Regions from separate parts of the Arthrobacter sp. StoSoilB5 genome, predicted to be linked through region 3. Evidence: riboswitches for the same ligand, from Rfam matches in the RefSeq annotation. Region 3 holds a riboswitch; each other region holds the start of a gene.

Region 1 (3,863 bases), 350 kb from region 3:
GTCCAAGGCAGCGGCCCTCTTGAGTGCTTCATCGTGGGTGGCTACAAAAATTTCGGCAAAGCCCATGGAGAGTACTCTCATTCCTTCGTGCTGACGGGGCGGCGGCAACGGCCCAAAAAGAACGAATACCACCAAAGCCCAGCCTAGTGCAGTCCGGGCCACCGCACTCGAAAGCAGCGCGAGGCAACTTAGCGCACGGCGACGCGCAGCCTGTTGCGCCAGGGGTCTTCAAATTGCAACTCCAGGCCCGTGTGATGGTTGGCCACGGACGCAACTTTCAGCCGGTCAGCCAGTGCGGCGACGTCGTCGCTGGTCGGCACCTCGATCAGGACTTCGCCCAAGCCAAGGGTGTCCCTGCGGGGCCCGGCCCCGCGGCTGTTCCACACGTTCATCGCCATGTGGTGGTGGTATCCGCCGGCGGAAACGAACAACGCCTGCCCATGCCAGCCCGCGGTCCTTTCGAAACCCAGGGTGTCCACGTAAAAATCCTGGGCAGTCTGCACGTCACCTACTTGAAGGTGCACGTGCCCGACGCCGGCAGCGGCTTCCCGCTGGCCAGTCACGGCGGCCTCACTCAAGTGCTGTTGAAGGAAGCGCTGGGGCGGCAGGGCAACATTGTCCATCACCACATTTTTCCCGTCCCACTGCCAGACTTCGCGCGGCTTGTCGTAATAGAGCTCAATCCCATTACCTTCGGGATCAGTGAAATAGAACGCTTCACTCACCAGATGGTCGGCGCTGCCCACAAACGCGCGGGGTTCATATTCGGCGGCCGTGGCGATAGTGGCCGCCAGGGACGGCTGGTCCTGGAAAAGGATGGCCGTATGGAAAAGTCCCGCTTCGCCGCGACCCGGAATCTGCAGGCCGGCGGCGGGTGCGAGGTGAACCACCGGCTTCCCCAGCCGCCCCAGGTAAAGTCCGCCATCCTGCTCGGCAACTACCTCAAGGCCCAGGGCCCTTTGGTAGTAGTCGCTCATGAGCTTCATGTCGCCAACCTTGAGCATGACGGTGCCCATGGTGAGTTCGGCAGGAAGGAGGTCCTGGCTTGATGCTGTGGTCATGTGAAGCTCCCGGTTTATAGGTGGCCGCCCTTCGGCACGTTCTACCTATCTAAATTACTTGAAGCTTCAATTTATTCCTAGCGGACGACGTTTCCTCGCAGGACAACATGATTCAGGCTCCCGACAGTACCGATCCTCTGGCGAGGATCCTCACGGCAGACCACGACGTCGGCACTGGCACCTTCGCTGATACCCTCAGCTCCCAGCCACTTTCGTGCGCCCCAGCACGCAGCGTCGAGGACAGCGGTTGGCGGCAGGCCGGCGTCGTGCAGTTCCTGCATCTCATCCGCTATACGGCCGTGCTTGATCACGCTGCCGGCATCTGTTCCCGCAAAAATCGTCACGCCGGCTTCAAAAGCCTCCAACACCCGTTCACGGCGTCGTTCCCACAGACGCGTCATGTGGTCGGCGTACCCAGGAAACTTTGGGGCAGCTTGGGCGGCGATATCCGGAAAAGTCGCAATGTTGACCAACGTAGGAACAATCGGCACGGACTGCTCCACGAGACGGGGAATGTGCCGGGGCAAGAGGCCGGTGGCGTGTTCAATGCAATCAATATCGGCGTTGAGCATGTCGTCAATGGTGTCTTCAGCGAAACAGTGGGCCGTCACCCGGGCACCTTCATCATGGGCGGCGGCGATGGCATCCCGGACCACGTCCGCGGGAAAGGAAACTGCAAGGTCACCGGCGTCGCGGTCGATCCAGTCTCCGACGATCTTCACCCACCCGTCTCCGTCACGGGCTTCCTTGCGGACCGTCTCCACGAGCTCGTCCGGCTCGACTTCATGGCCCAAGCCGCGCAGGTACCGGCGGCTGCGTGCGATGTGGCGGCCTGCCCTGATGAGTCGGGGCAGGTCCTGGCGCTGCTGGACCCATCGCGTGTCGCTGGGCGACCCAGCATCGCGGATCAGCAACGTGCCGGCCTTAAGGTCCGCCTGCGCCTGGGCAAGCGTAGTCTGCTCATCTACCGTCCCACCAACGCCAAGTCCAATATGGCAATGGGCGTCAACAAAACCGGGAAGGACCCATCCGTCCAGCACGGAATCGGGCGGTGCGGCGGGACGTTGGAAGGTCAGCCTGCCATCGACGGACCACAACCCGTGCCGTTGGTCGTCTCCTGCCACAAGCACAGGTCCGCTGAATTCGATGATGTTCTGCATGGCAAAAGCCTAGTGGGCCCCGTAGCTTCGGGCTCGACGTTTTCGGATATGACTGGGGTGCAGGCCGCGGGCTGTGGTAGCTTCGTCTACGACCACACGGGGGCCCTTGCAGGGGCTGAGATCGGACTGACGCAGTCTGCGACCGTTGAACCTGTCCGGGTAATGCCGGCGAAGGAAGTGAGTAATCCTTGAGCACCACCGAAACACAGCACAGCCCTGCCCAAAGCCAGGCCAGTACCAGCGAAAATGCGGCGGGAAGCGTCACACAGTCGCTGAAATCCCATTCGCTGGCTTGGCTGGAAGACCCCGCGAATGGCATTCGGGTACCCGTCACGGAGATCGCGCTTGAACCGTCCCCCAACGGCGAAGCAAACGCTCCGCTGCAGGTGTACCGAACCGCGGGGCCGGGCAGTGATCCCGTAGTGGGCCTGGAGCCCTTCCGAGCCGCATGGATTGAGGGCCGCGGCGACACGGAAGCCTACTCGGGCCGCGAACGGAACCTGCTCGACGACGGCAAGTCGGCTGTCCGCCGCGGCGCAGCGTCGGCAGAGTGGAAGGGCGCTCAGCCAGTGCCCCGCCGCGCCGTCGAGGGCAAGACCGTCACGCAGATGCACTACGCCAAGCAAGGCATCATTACGCCTGAAATGCAGTTCGTGGCGTTGCGTGAGAACTGCGATGTTGAACTCGTCAGGAGTGAAGTCGCCGCAGGCCGGGCCATCATCCCCAACAACATTAACCACCCTGAATCCGAGCCGATGATCATCGGCAAGGCATTCCTGGTCAAGATCAATGCCAACATCGGCAACTCCGCGGTCACGAGCTCCATTGCCGAAGAAGTAGACAAGCTGCAGTGGGCCACGCAATGGGGCGCCGACACCGTCATGGACCTCTCCACCGGAGATGACATCCACACCACCCGTGAGTGGATCATCCGCAACTCCCCGGTGCCCATCGGCACTGTCCCGATCTACCAAGCCCTTGAAAAGGTCAACGGCGAAGCCAACAAGCTCACGTGGGAGATCTTCCGCGACACCGTGATCGAGCAGTGCGAGCAGGGTGTTGACTACATGACCATCCATGCAGGCGTGCTGCTTCGGTATGTGCCGCTGACAGCCAACCGGGTCACCGGCATCGTGTCCCGCGGCGGCTCGATCATGGCGGGTTGGTGCCTGGCGCACCACCAGGAAAACTTCCTCTACACGCACTTCGATGAGCTGTGCGAAATCTTCGCCAAGTACGATGTCGCGTTCTCCCTCGGTGACGGGCTGCGCCCGGGCGCCACGGCGGATGCCAACGATGCTGCCCAGTTCGCCGAGCTGGACACCCTCGCCGAACTGACGCAGCGGGCATGGGAGTTCGACGTCCAGGTGATGGTCGAAGGACCGGGCCACGTACCGTTCCATCTGGTCCGGGAGAACGTGGAGCGCCAACAGGAACTCTGCAAGGGTGCACCGTTCTACACCCTGGGTCCCCTGGTCACCGATGTCGCCCCCGGCTACGACCACATCACTTCAGCCATCGGCGCCACGGAAATCGCCCGCTACGGTACCGCCATGCTCTGCTACGTGACGCCGAAAGAGCACCTCGGACTGCCGAACAAGGACGACGTCAAGACCGGCGTCATCACGTACAAGATCGCGGC
Region 2 (3,863 bases), 950 kb from region 3:
ATCAGCTGATCCGCCTTCCACTTGAAGGGATCGATTCCAGCTCCCTCGGAAAGTTCGACGGCGGCACTCACCTTGCCGTCCACGGGCGCCAAAAGGCCGGCCAACGTGAGCGCAAAGGTGGACTTGCCGGCACCGTTGGGCCCGGTGATGGTGAGCGCCTGGCCGGACCTCACTTGAGCAGTGATGCCCGACTGCACGGGAACGGGCCGGATGGTTCTGAAGCCGCGACGGCCGGGCTTCTCGCGGGAAACAGCCAGGTCCTGTGCCACGAGGAGGAGCTGCGCGGTGGATTCATGGCCGTCCAATTCCTGAGCTGTGGTCCTGCGGGCGCGAGTGGCTGGAACGTATCCCGGCACCCACACTCCCGCTGCCATCAACATGGTGCGGGCTTCGGAGAGAACCTGATCCGGTGGGCCATCCAGAAGTACGCCGCCTCCCGCCGAGCCGGGCTGGAGGACTACGATCCTGTCCACCAGGTCCTTCCAAACGGACACACGGTGTTCCACAACAACCAACGTGGCGCCGGTCTTGTCCAGGCAGCGCTGCACGGCGTCCCGAACCTCAAGGACTCCAGCAGGATCCAGGTTGGCCGTAGGTTCGTCCAGCAGGATCAGCCCGGGCCGCATCGCCAGGATGCCAGCCAACGCAAGGCGCTGCTTCTGCCCCCCGGAGAGCGCTGCCGTGGGATGGTCCAGGGGCAGGCCGCCGCCAGCAGCGGTGCGCAACCCGACGTCGTCGAGCGCTTCATGGACGCGCGCCCATATCTCCCCGCGCGGGACGGCCAGGTTCTCGGCGCCGAACGCGACGTCGTCGCCCACCCGGGAGAGCACCACTTGGGTTTCCGGATCCTGCTGCATCAGACCGGCGCGGCCACGTTGTTCACGGGGAACAACGCCGTCGATCAACAGCGAGCCGGACTCGTCTGAATCGTCTTCCTCGTCACCCAACACGCCGGCAAGGGCATGCAGCAACGTCGACTTGCCTGCGCCTGAAGGACCCAGCAGCAGCACACGCTCGCCGGGCTCGATCCGGAGATCGAGGTCCTGGATGGCGGGCGCGGAACGGCCCGCATGCCGCCATCCCCACCCTTGGGCGGTAATGGCGGCAGGGCGGACCTGGTTGCTGCTTTCTTTCGCAGGCATTAGTTGAAGACTGGCTCCGAAGCAGCCTTGCGCGACGCGAAGGAGCTTAGGACGCCGGTCTTGGCCAGCCCGCGCGTGGCAACCCAGGACAGTGCGCCGGCGATGATCGCACCGGACAGCGTAGTGAAGGCGATGTAGGCCAACTTGTCGATTGCTTCGTAGGCGATGTTCCAGCCCCAGGGCAGGAAGGAATCGTTGAGACCGCAGAAGAGTCCGGAGCCCGCGCCTGCAAGGAGTGCCGTGGACAGGTTGAACTTCTTGTACCGGAACGCGGCGAAGACGAGTTCCGCTCCGAGCCCCTGCAGGACACCGGAGATGAGGACGGTGGTGCCGTACTGGGAACCCATGATGAGTTCACCGGTGGCGGCGACGGCTTCGCAGAACAGGGCTGCGCCCGGTTTGCGGATGATGAGCATGCCCAGGACAGCCGGGATCATCCAACCACCGGCGATCAAACCGGTGAGCGGCGGATACGTGGCGTTCATGGGGATGGATACGATTGCGGCGCCCTGGGACCAGGCCCAGAAGATCACGCCGCCGGCGATGGCAATCAATGCTGCCACCACGATGTCTACAACACGCCAGCTATAACTGGTCTTCTTCACGCTTGCCGTGGTCATTTTTTCTGCCTCCTGAGGTTACAGGAGGGGAAAGTGCTCCCCGGAACCTCCCGGCCGGCTTTCGCCGTCCGGATCCGGACACTCTGAGAAGCTCGACTCCCTTGCGCCGGTACTAACCGGATCAGGTTCGAGGGTCTGCGGCTGTCCGCACTCTCAGCGCCCTCGCGTCTCCTGCATCTCTGCAAGGTCCGACGGCGGCGCTCCCCTGTCGTTATTAATCTGCCCTTATGGGCGTGGTTCAGTTTACACCTGTGGGTGTTCGGGGGCTCCTTGGGCTGGTCATAAAGCGGTTGGCTCCCCGACTCCTGCGTTGCGGGGCCCGTTCTGCGCCCCATTCGCCCGCCTTGGCACGCACGCCAGGCCCCACAACCAGACCTGAGAGAATGATCGAGCAGAATCGACGCGGCAAAGGGGCATTTCATGACCGACCTTCCCATTACGGACAAGCAAGTTCCCCAACCCCGCCTGGCTGCGAGCGTTATCCTGCTCCGCGATGCCCCGGGCGGGCTTGAGGCCTTCGTCCAGCACAGGGTAGCCACCATGGATTTCGCTGCCGGAATGGTGGTCTTTCCGGGAGGTCGCGTTGATGCCGCAGACCAGGATGGCTGGGATTATCCGGCTGAATTGCTCCAACGGCATGCCGCAGACTGGCACCTGAGCTCCATCGCCGTCAATCCCGAACAGGCCCCGGCAAAGTCAGGCATGGTTCTCACCGCTGCTTTGCGCGAGGTTTGGGAGGAGGCCGGACTTGGCCTTGAGCCGTCGGACTTACGCCCTTGGGCCAACTGGGTCACGCCCACGGACATGCCCAAGCGCTTCGATACGTACTTCTATGTGGCCAAGCCTGCTCCGGACGCACAGCCCCAGCATCAGACCACTGAAGCGTGGCAATCACTCTGGATGCCCGTGGACGGGATTCTGACAGCCGAGGCCGCCGGTAACTTGCAACTGATGCCACCCACGTATTACCTGCTCAAGGAAATTGCCGGTCTCGGAACCGTGGATGCTGTCTGGTCAGCCGACCACGCCGTTGTTCCTGTCCTGGCCCCACGAGGTTCCATGGCAGCTTTCCTCAAGGAACGGGAAACCCGCCGCTAGTCCCAAGCCGCCAGGATCTGAGGCTAGGCTGGGGGCATGAACCTCTTTTTCAAGCTGCTGGGTGCCGGAGTAAGCCTGGGGGCCGGATTCGTCGGCACCAAATTGGTCAACAAGGGTTGGGAAAAGGCCACCGGCAACAAGCCGCCCAAGGGCAACGATGACATGGAAACGAGCCTCCGCTCAGCCTTGTCCTTCGCTCTGATTTCGGCCTTCGTCAGTACGCTCATCCAGGTTTTCGCGAGCCGTGGCACCCAGCGTGCAATCGCCCGGTTCGCCAAGACGCACGACATCGTCTAGGTAGAATCGTCGCCTGCCGCCCTTTGGACAACTGCTTCAAGCTCATCCTTGGTGAGCAGTTCACGGTGCCCGTGCTTGGTGCGGTAACCGGAGCGGCCCACCATGTGCGCCGAGACAGGAACCGTAAGCAGCTGGAAGATCCAGGCCACAAGCAGGACAGGCCACACCCACCAGGTTCGCATCTGGAGGCCGATCGCGGCCAGCAGCAGGAACAAGCCCAGCACCTGGGGCTTGGTTGCCGCGTGCATGCGGCTCATGAGGTCGGGGAACCGCAGAAGGCCAACGGCTGCCCCGAGCGACATCAGGGCACCCACCACCAGGAACACAGCCGTCACAGCATCAATGACGGCATCCACACCGCTCGCTTCAGGACTCATTGCTGTGATCCCTCCGATCCGCTACGAACCGGGCAAATGTCACAGAGCCTATGAAACCGATCACCGCGAGAGCCACCAGCAACACCAGGTTGTTCAGATGCCGGTTCATCGCCATGTCGATTGCCAGTGCGGCCCCAAGGATGGCCAGCAGGACATCCGACGCCAAAACGCGGTCCAACAAGGACGGGCCGATCGCGATGCGGACGATCGCTCCCACCGCGGCCAAGCTCAGGATCACTGCAGTGACCACAAGGACGAGTTCCTTCACGACGCTGCCCCTTCCATGCCCGGATGCGATTCGGCTTTGAGCGCATCGAGTTCTTCGCGCG
Region 3 (3,863 bases):
TGCGAATGTCAGTTTTTGCTGCTGTCATGTCTTCAGCCTCCCTGGACTGCTGTTACGAGTTCGAGTTCGTCTCCATCGGCGAGCGCCGTCGCGGCCCATTGGCTGCGCGGCACAACCTCCGAATTACGTGCGACGGCGACACCCAGCTTGCCGCCGTCGGCTGCCTGTCCGCGGTGGTCCAGGGTGCGGCCTGTAATGGCGCTGACGAGCGTGCTGACGGATGCATCGTCCGCCACGGCGTGATCGGAGCCGTTGAGTTTGATATTCATACTGTTTCCTTGGTGGGAGATTGTGCAGCTGAGGGGGTTGGAGTCCGTTGGCCTGCGTTCGCCGCAAAGCGGTCGGGCCGGAAGATTGACCAGCGTGGATCGGAGGAACCGGTTATCAGCCCGCCCACGATCTTTGCGGCGATGGGCGTCAATAGAACGCCATGGCGGAAGAAGCCGGTTGCGATCACCAAACCCTCGATGTTGCCGCTGGGTCCAGCGACGCGTCCAAGGAGCGGTGCGTTGTCCGGAGTGCCGGGCCGTGCGCGGGCTGTGGCTTCCAACAGTTCCAGCTCCGCCACGGCAGGAACCAACACTTGGGCATCACGCAGGAGTTGATAGACGCCTCCGGCGGACACTGCGTTGGTGGACGCGGATAGTCCGTCCTCGCGCTGGGTAGCTCCAATCACCACCGTTCCGTCGGCCCGGGGGACGATGTACACCGGCACTCCGCGCACCATGCCCCGGATGGTGGATGTGAGGAGCGGCTGGAGGTGTTCGGGAACGCGCAGCCTGAGGATGTCGCCATAGACCGGCCGCACGGGCAGGCTGAGACCCTCGGGGAGATTGCCTAGCCTTGCCGCATCCAGCCCGCAGGCGACCACGGTCTCTGACGCCAAAACGACGCGCCCGTCGCCGGATCCGGCGCCCGGATCGAGCTCGACTCCGCAGACGCGGTCCCCGTCCCACAGCAAACGGGACGCTGGGAACGGCAGCGCGAAACCGTCCTCCGCTCCGGAAACCCACGTTGCGTCACTTCGACTGTGGCCTGCCAGCCCTTCCATGAGGCATCGTGCAAGCATCCGTGGGTCCACTTGATGGTCCGCCGGGATGTCGAAGGCGCTGGAAATCTGTGGGCTGAGCAGGGGCTCACGCTCGCGCGCTTGCCGCAAGGACAAAGGCTCTACCTGAAGCCCTGCGGCCTGCTGGACTGTGCGGAGGTCTGCCAGCGCGCGGCGGTCGGCAGCATCGGCGCCAACGGCGATTGTCGACGTCGTGCGGTATCCGGTGGCTGATTCGTCGCCGGGCAGGCTCCGGACAAAAGCCGGCCACAAATGAGAGGACTCCAGCATGAGTTCCAGAAGGTCTTCCTCCTGGTAGTGAAGTTCACTCACAGGAGCGAGCATCCCGGCAGCGGCGAACGTCGCGCCCGCTGCCGGTGCGGGATCAATAAGGACCACCGAGCGGCCGTGTCGGCGGGCTTCGTGGGCGATGCCAAGGCCAATGATGCCGCCACCGATGACCGCAACATCCGCCTGCAGAGGGTTTTGGCCGGATTCTGCCATGCGTTTCCTTCCCTACGCCGGTATTAGCCGGATCAGGTCAAGCGGTCGGCGCTGAAGCCCTCTCAGCCGGACGGTCATATGACGCTGTCACGGCTCCCGCAGTACGTGCCCAGTTTAGAGGAACTACTCTGGTTTCCATGACCCAGCATGATGTCCACACCACTGCCCGTCTCTATTTGTGCACCGATGCCCGCAAGCGGCAGGGCGATTTTGAAGACTTCGTCGACGCCGCGTTTGAGGGCGGCGTCGACATCATCCAGCTTCGCGACAAGACGCTCGAGGCCGCCGAGGAGCTGGAGGTCCTGGAGGTCCTGCACAACGTTGCCCGCCGGCACGGAAGGCTGTGGGCCGTCAACGACCGTGCCGATGTTGCCAGTATTTCCGGGGCTCCTGTGTTCCATATCGGCCAAAAAGACATCCCATTACGCGCAGCACGGCACCTCCTCCACGACCAGACCGTCATCGGCCTGTCCACCCACACACCGGACCAGGTTGACGCGGCCATAGAGGCCTCCCCGGGCCGCAGTGGGCTGGATTATTTCTGCGTTGGTCCAGTATGGGCGACACCCACGAAGCCAGGCCGCGAAGCAGTCGGGCTGGATCTGGTCACATATGCCGCGGAAGCCGTAAAGCGCGCAGACGAGGAGACTGTGGGTGGCGTGCTCCTCCCCTGGTTCGCTATCGGCGGCATCGACCTCACCAACGTTGAACAGGTGGTTGCCGCGGGAGCGAGCCGGATCGTCGTCGTGCGGGCCATCACCGAGGCGCAGGACCCGACGGCGGCGGCCAAGACGCTGCTGGAAGCGCTCGACGCCGCTTAGGTATCGGCGCCCGGTTTGCCGCGGCGCGAAAGCGAAATATGCCTAAGCCGTGAGCCCGAGCCCGGACATCCGCCGTCCGTGCCGTTCGGCAAGCTCGGCCGTGAGCGCCTTGACTGCCGCCCGCGAATCCCCTTCGCCCTTGAGCATTGGGCCCAAGTGAGGATGTTCCAGGCCGACACGTTGGGCTTGGGTCAGCGCTTCTCCGACGAGGCGCCGGCCCCACAAAGCGAGTCGCGACGCGAGGCGCGGGTCATCAGCCAGCGCCCGGCGCAGGAGGACGCGGAGTACTTCCGTGGCTTGGTCGGCGGAGGCAACCTTCTGGACAAAGAGTTGCGTCCCGGCGTCAAGGAACGAAGCCACCGTCCGGTAGAAGTCCGACGACACTGTGTCGATCACATAGGCCTTCATGACTGATTCAAACCAGTCCGCTGGCTTTGTTCGCTCGTGGAAGTGGTCAAAGGAGCGCTGGAACGGAAGCATGGCATCCTCGGCATCGAGTCCCATCTCCGATAACCGCGTGCTGATCAAGGCAAAGTTTCCGTATGCGCCAACTGCGATCTTTGCCAGCACTGCCCTGTCATGCAGGGTGGGAGCGTACCGGGAGTCGAAAGACAGCCGGCCAAACGCCGAGAGCTCGCCATAGGCCATGGCTCCCAGCAGCTCGGAGGCGAGGCGCTGGACGCGAGCATTGTCGTCCGGGGAAGTGCTCATGGTCCAAGACTATCCAGCGATTTCGGGCTAACCTGATTTTCGTGTCACATCATCGGATTTCGCCCAACGTCGACGACTCGTCGGACCAGCTCGCCGAGGCATTTGCTGCCCTCCGGACCGAGCTGGAGCTCCCTGGTGAATACCCGGCCGAGGCCGTAGCGGAAGCCCGGAAGGCGGTAGAAAACCATACACTGCCGGAACGTGACCTCCGGGACATTCCGTTCGTGACCATTGATCCAGCCACGTCCACTGACCTGGACCAGGCGGTGTTCATTGAACGTGCCGGTGACGGTTACAGAGTCCTCTATGCAATCGCCGACGTGCCATCCTTTGTTGCTCCGGGCGGGGCGTTGGATGCAGAAACCCGGCACCGGGGGCAAACGTTCTACGCTCCTGACGGGAGGATCCCGCTGCATCCGGAAGTTATCAGCGAGAACGCCGGCAGCCTGTTGGCTGATCAGGATTGCAGCGCCTTCGTATGGGACTTCGAGCTGGACCACAATGCCGAAGTATCCGCCATGTCCGTGTCCCGCGGAACTGTCCGTAGCCGCGCCAAGCTGAGTTACAGAGGTGCCCAGGAGCAGATCGATGCCGGCACAGCCCCACCGGTCCTTGGGCTCCTCAAGGAGGTTGGCCTGAAGCGGGTGGAACTGGAACGCCTGCGCGGTGGCGCAAACCTGAACATGCCCGAGCAGGAGATTGTGCAGGCAACCGGTGGCGGAGGCTACAGGATTGTCGCCGCACCCTCCTTACCTGTGGAGGATTGGAACGCGCAGATA
Region 4 (3,863 bases), 440 kb from region 3:
TTCGCCAGCTGCGGCTGCGCGACATCGGCGGCATCATCGTCATCGACTTCATCGACATGGTCCTCGAATCGAACCGTGACCTGGTGCTTCGCCGATTGGTTGAATGCCTGGGCCGTGACCGCACCAAGCACCAAGTGGCTGAAGTCACGTCGCTTGGCCTGGTGCAGATGACGCGCAAGCGCATGGGCACAGGCCTGCTTGAAGTGTTCGGTGAGCAGTGCGAGCACTGCGCCGGACGCGGTGTCGTCACGCATGATGAGCCCGTGGAGCACCGACGCGCCAACGTAGTTGCCGCCGAGCACCACCGTCCACACACAGAACCCCAGCAGCCTGCTGCCCGGACTGAACGCAAGCGTCGCCGTGGGAAAGGTGGGGGACCGGCAATTGCCGAGGAACCAGTCTCCGCTCACAGCACCGCTGCCACCCCAGTAATTACGGCGACTGCCAAGGAGTCCGTTGACCCCGTTCGCCAGGCGAAGGCCGAGGCGACCAGGGCAGCACTTGCCACCATCGCCGCAGCGGCGCATGCCGCCCACTTGCACGACGACGAAGTTCACCGCGCGGAGGAACAAGCCCGCGCTGCGGGCCAGCACGGCCACACTGCCGAATCCGTGCCTGATGCTGCAACCGGCGATGCCGGGGGCCAGGCCGCAGGAGATGCCGCCAGCCATGAAGCAACGGTTCGGGAAGCGCGGTCCACGCCTGTTTTGCGCTTCGGCGGCGAAGAAGTGGCGCTTCCATTTGTGGAACACCACGAGGAACCATCTGCGGGCAAGCCGGCCATGAGCCTGGACCTGCTTGCGGAAGCATTCTCGCACCTCGGTGCTGCACCGGCTGCGGAGGAAGTGGTCACGGATACGGGGTCCGAGCCTGCCACGGCTTCCGAAGCTTCCCCTGCGACTGCCTCTGCGGCCAGCGCTGCGGCCACAGGCGATCAGCCCGATCGTTCTACGCGTTCGCGTGGCGGTCGAGGCCGAAGGAACCGCAGCGCGAGCAGGGCACAGGGAGCCGCAAACGAAACCAGCGTGGAACACCACGAGGTAACTGCCGCGGCCGCAGGTGGAACGGCCCATGAGGCCAAGGCGCCGGCAGCGGAAGAGCCTGCCAAAAAGAAGGCAGCTGACGAGCCCATCATCCTCGGCGTGGGAGTTCCAGCTTCCGAGTTGTAAGCACGTCAGCGCTGACCACGTAGTGAAAGAGTCCCGCAGCATCCGATTTCGTCGGATACTGCGGGACTCTTTGTCGCTGGCGGTCACATCCATTCACCGAAGCTGCCCGGTTCCCGGACGGCTGGACTTCCCGGCTACGCTAGGAAACTGACACGGGGTGCCGGGCGCTGGGCCGGGCTGAGATCCAGACCCGTTGAACCTGTCCGGTTAGCACCGGCGAAGGGATGTCCATCATGACTTCATTGCCGAGTTCTCCTGTCTACCCCCTTTACCCCGCTGGTAGCGTTGGCGGCCCCGTGCCTGACCGGCAACATCCGCGCGTGCTTAGCATTGCCGGCTCGGATCCGTCCGGAGGCGCCGGAATCCAGGCAGACCTGAAGAGCATTGCTGCACACGGTGGTTATGGAATGGCTGCCATCACGGCGCTGACTGCGCAGAACACCCTTGGTGTCAGTGCAGTCCATGTTCCGCCCGTGGAATTCCTGCGCCAGCAACTGGACGCCATCAGCAGCGACATTGAGATCGATGCCGTCAAGATCGGGATGTTGGGTGACGCGTCTGTCATCCACGAAGTCCGCAGCTGGCTCGAGGACGTGCGTCCCGCCGTCGTGGTCCTTGACCCGGTGATGGTGGCCACCAGTGGCGACCGTCTTCTGCGCGAGACCGCCGAAAGCGCGCTGCGCAGCCTCCTGCCCTTGGCGGATCTCGTCACCCCCAACCTTCCCGAACTGGCCATGTTGTTGGGCGAGCCTGAAGCCCTGGACTGGGCCACTGCGCTTGACCAAGGCAAGCGTCTGGCTGCCGACTGTGGAACCACCGTGTTGGTGAAGGGCGGCCATTTGGCGGGAACGGAATGTCCTGATGCCCTGGTCAATACGAGCGGCTTGCTGCGTCAGGACGTCATCGAAGTGGCTGGTCCCCGCGTGGATACCAGGAACAGCCACGGAACGGGCTGTTCACTCTCCTCGGCATTGGCCACGGTGCAGGCCCGCAGAGGTGACTGGGAAGCGTCCCTCCGGGAGGTTAAGCCGTGGCTGCTGCAGGCCCTCTCTGCGGCCGACGGGCTCGAGGTGGGCAGGGGCAGTGGGCCCATCCATCACTTCCACCATTTGGAGCCAACGCTGGATCCCGCTGGCCAGTCCGGCGAATTTGCCGCGCGGCTGTGGGCGGAAGCCACACCGGAATTGGACGGAATTTACGGCTTGGCCTTCATCCAGGGCCTGCAGTCCGGGGGGCTCCCGGAGCCCGAGTTCAACTACTACCTCGCCCAGGATGCCATCTACCTCAACGGCTATTCCCGCGTTTTGGCCCGCGCCGGTGCACTGGCCCCCACGGAGGAAGAGCAGCTTTTCTGGGCCAAGGCATCGCAGACCTGCCTTGAGGTCGAGTCCGAGCTTCATCGGAACTGGCTGAGCACGCGCCCCGCTACGACGCAGACCGGACCCGTGACCAAGTCGTACGTGGACCACCTCCTGGCCACCTCCGCTTCGGGCAGTTACGCCGTGTTGCTGGCGGCAATCCTGCCCTGCTACTGGCTGTACGCGGAGGTAGGCCGGCAACTTCACGCAGCGTACGTGGATGCAGGCGCACCCGGCGACCACCCGTACGCCGACTGGTTGAAGACGTACGCCGACGAGGAGTTTGCTGCCGCAACCCGGAAAGCGATCGACCTTACGGACGCAGCTGCCCTCAGAGCCTCTGCGCAAGAACGCGAGGCCATGGTTGAGGCCTTCGCACACTCTTGCCGCTACGAGACGGCCTTCTTTGATGCACCCCGGCTCTACGCCTGAGTCGGATTTCCGTGGTTTTTGCGTGGCCAATCCACGAAAACTCCCGCGCGTCGCCGGCCAAATCGCAGTATTTCCGCCCAAACCCTGTAGGCTGTATGGGCACGGTGCCGGGAGAGTCCGTTACAACTGGTGATGCAAGTCACCCGATAGCCTCCGGACCCGGCCTCATTTGCAGCTGAAGGTCAAACTAGCGTAATCTTGATCTTCGGTGCTTACGCCAACACTTGGGTTATGCCCCTTGGAATTGTTCATGGGATGACTCGCGGGCTTCGATCTGAAGTCCACGGCGTTGAGGCACAGCGCGAACCAAGCCTGATTCCGGTTCAAGGTTCCGCACGCAAATTTAGTAAGAAACGTCGAGAGAAGTGAGTACCCAAGTGGTGTACGCGATTGTCCGCGCAGGCGGCCGCCAAGAAAAAGTTTCCGTTGGAGACTACGTAACGCTGAACCGCGTCCCCGGTGGAGCCGGCAGCACGCTTGAGCTGCCCGCCTTGCTCCTGGTTGACGGCGACAAGGTCACGTCCGCTGCCGCGGACCTGGCCAAGGTCAAGGTCACGGCTGAGATCCTTGAGGACCTTCGCGGTCCCAAGATCGTCATCCAGAAGTTCAAGAACAAGACCGGCTACAAGAAGCGCCAGGGTCACCGTCAGGAACTGACCAAGATCAAGATCACGAGCATCAAGTAACTTTCGTTACTCTGTTCAGATTTTCAGTTTCCCCAGAAATTTAGAGGCAGGCATTTCACATGGCACACAAAAAAGGCGCGAGCTCCACTCGCAACGGTCGTGACTCCAACGCACAGCGCCTCGGCGTCAAGCGTTTCGGTGGCCAGGCAGTTTCCGCAGGCGAGATCATCGTTCGCCAGCGTGGAACCCACTTCCACCCCGGTGCAGGCGTCGGCCGC

Evidence for each region. Region 3 has a riboswitch for thiamine pyrophosphate ahead of LDN75_RS17085 (FAD-dependent oxidoreductase). Riboswitches for the same ligand answer to the same signal wherever they lie in the genome.
Region 1: linked by a shared signal. The riboswitch ahead of thiC (phosphomethylpyrimidine synthase ThiC) and the one ahead of LDN75_RS17085 (FAD-dependent oxidoreductase) in region 3 are both predicted to bind thiamine pyrophosphate.
Region 2: linked by a shared signal. The riboswitch ahead of LDN75_RS21505 (ECF transporter S component) and the one ahead of LDN75_RS17085 (FAD-dependent oxidoreductase) in region 3 are both predicted to bind thiamine pyrophosphate.
Region 4: linked by a shared signal. The riboswitch ahead of LDN75_RS15085 (bifunctional hydroxymethylpyrimidine kinase/phosphomethylpyrimidine kinase) and the one ahead of LDN75_RS17085 (FAD-dependent oxidoreductase) in region 3 are both predicted to bind thiamine pyrophosphate.

Annotation. Positions count from the first base shown of each region.
Region 1 is NZ_AP024646.1:3,433,643-3,437,505, forward strand. Features, by position in the region: gene LDN75_RS15530 (hypothetical protein) at 1-66, opposite strand, end outside; gene LDN75_RS15535 (VOC family protein) at 189-1,061, opposite strand; gene LDN75_RS15540 (amidohydrolase family protein) at 1,139-2,221, opposite strand; TPP riboswitch at 2,308-2,415, shown strand; gene thiC (phosphomethylpyrimidine synthase ThiC) at 2,410-3,863, shown strand, end outside.
Region 2 is NZ_AP024646.1:4,740,705-4,744,567, forward strand. Features, by position in the region: gene LDN75_RS21500 (ABC transporter ATP-binding protein) at 1-1,142, opposite strand, end outside; gene LDN75_RS21505 (ECF transporter S component) at 1,142-1,762, opposite strand; TPP riboswitch at 1,843-1,979, opposite strand; gene LDN75_RS21510 (NUDIX domain-containing protein) at 2,183-2,860, shown strand; gene LDN75_RS21515 (DUF4235 domain-containing protein) at 2,897-3,157, shown strand; gene mnhG (monovalent cation/H(+) antiporter subunit G) at 3,154-3,534, opposite strand; gene LDN75_RS21525 (monovalent cation/H+ antiporter complex subunit F) at 3,524-3,802, opposite strand; gene LDN75_RS21530 (Na+/H+ antiporter subunit E) at 3,799-3,863, opposite strand, start outside.
Region 3 is NZ_AP024646.1:3,788,160-3,792,022, forward strand. Features, by position in the region: gene LDN75_RS17075 (thiazole synthase) at 1-28, opposite strand, end outside; gene thiS (sulfur carrier protein ThiS) at 33-269, opposite strand; gene LDN75_RS17085 (FAD-dependent oxidoreductase) at 266-1,552, opposite strand; TPP riboswitch at 1,545-1,662, opposite strand; gene thiE (thiamine phosphate synthase) at 1,690-2,373, shown strand; gene LDN75_RS17095 (ferritin-like fold-containing protein) at 2,416-3,084, opposite strand; gene LDN75_RS17100 (RNB domain-containing ribonuclease) at 3,126-3,863, shown strand, end outside.
Region 4 is NZ_AP024646.1:3,345,053-3,348,915, reverse strand. Features, by position in the region: gene LDN75_RS15090 (Rne/Rng family ribonuclease) at 1-1,169, shown strand, start outside; TPP riboswitch at 1,313-1,411, shown strand; gene LDN75_RS15085 (bifunctional hydroxymethylpyrimidine kinase/phosphomethylpyrimidine kinase) at 1,403-2,959, shown strand; gene rplU (50S ribosomal protein L21) at 3,337-3,645, shown strand; gene rpmA (50S ribosomal protein L27) at 3,705-3,863, shown strand, end outside.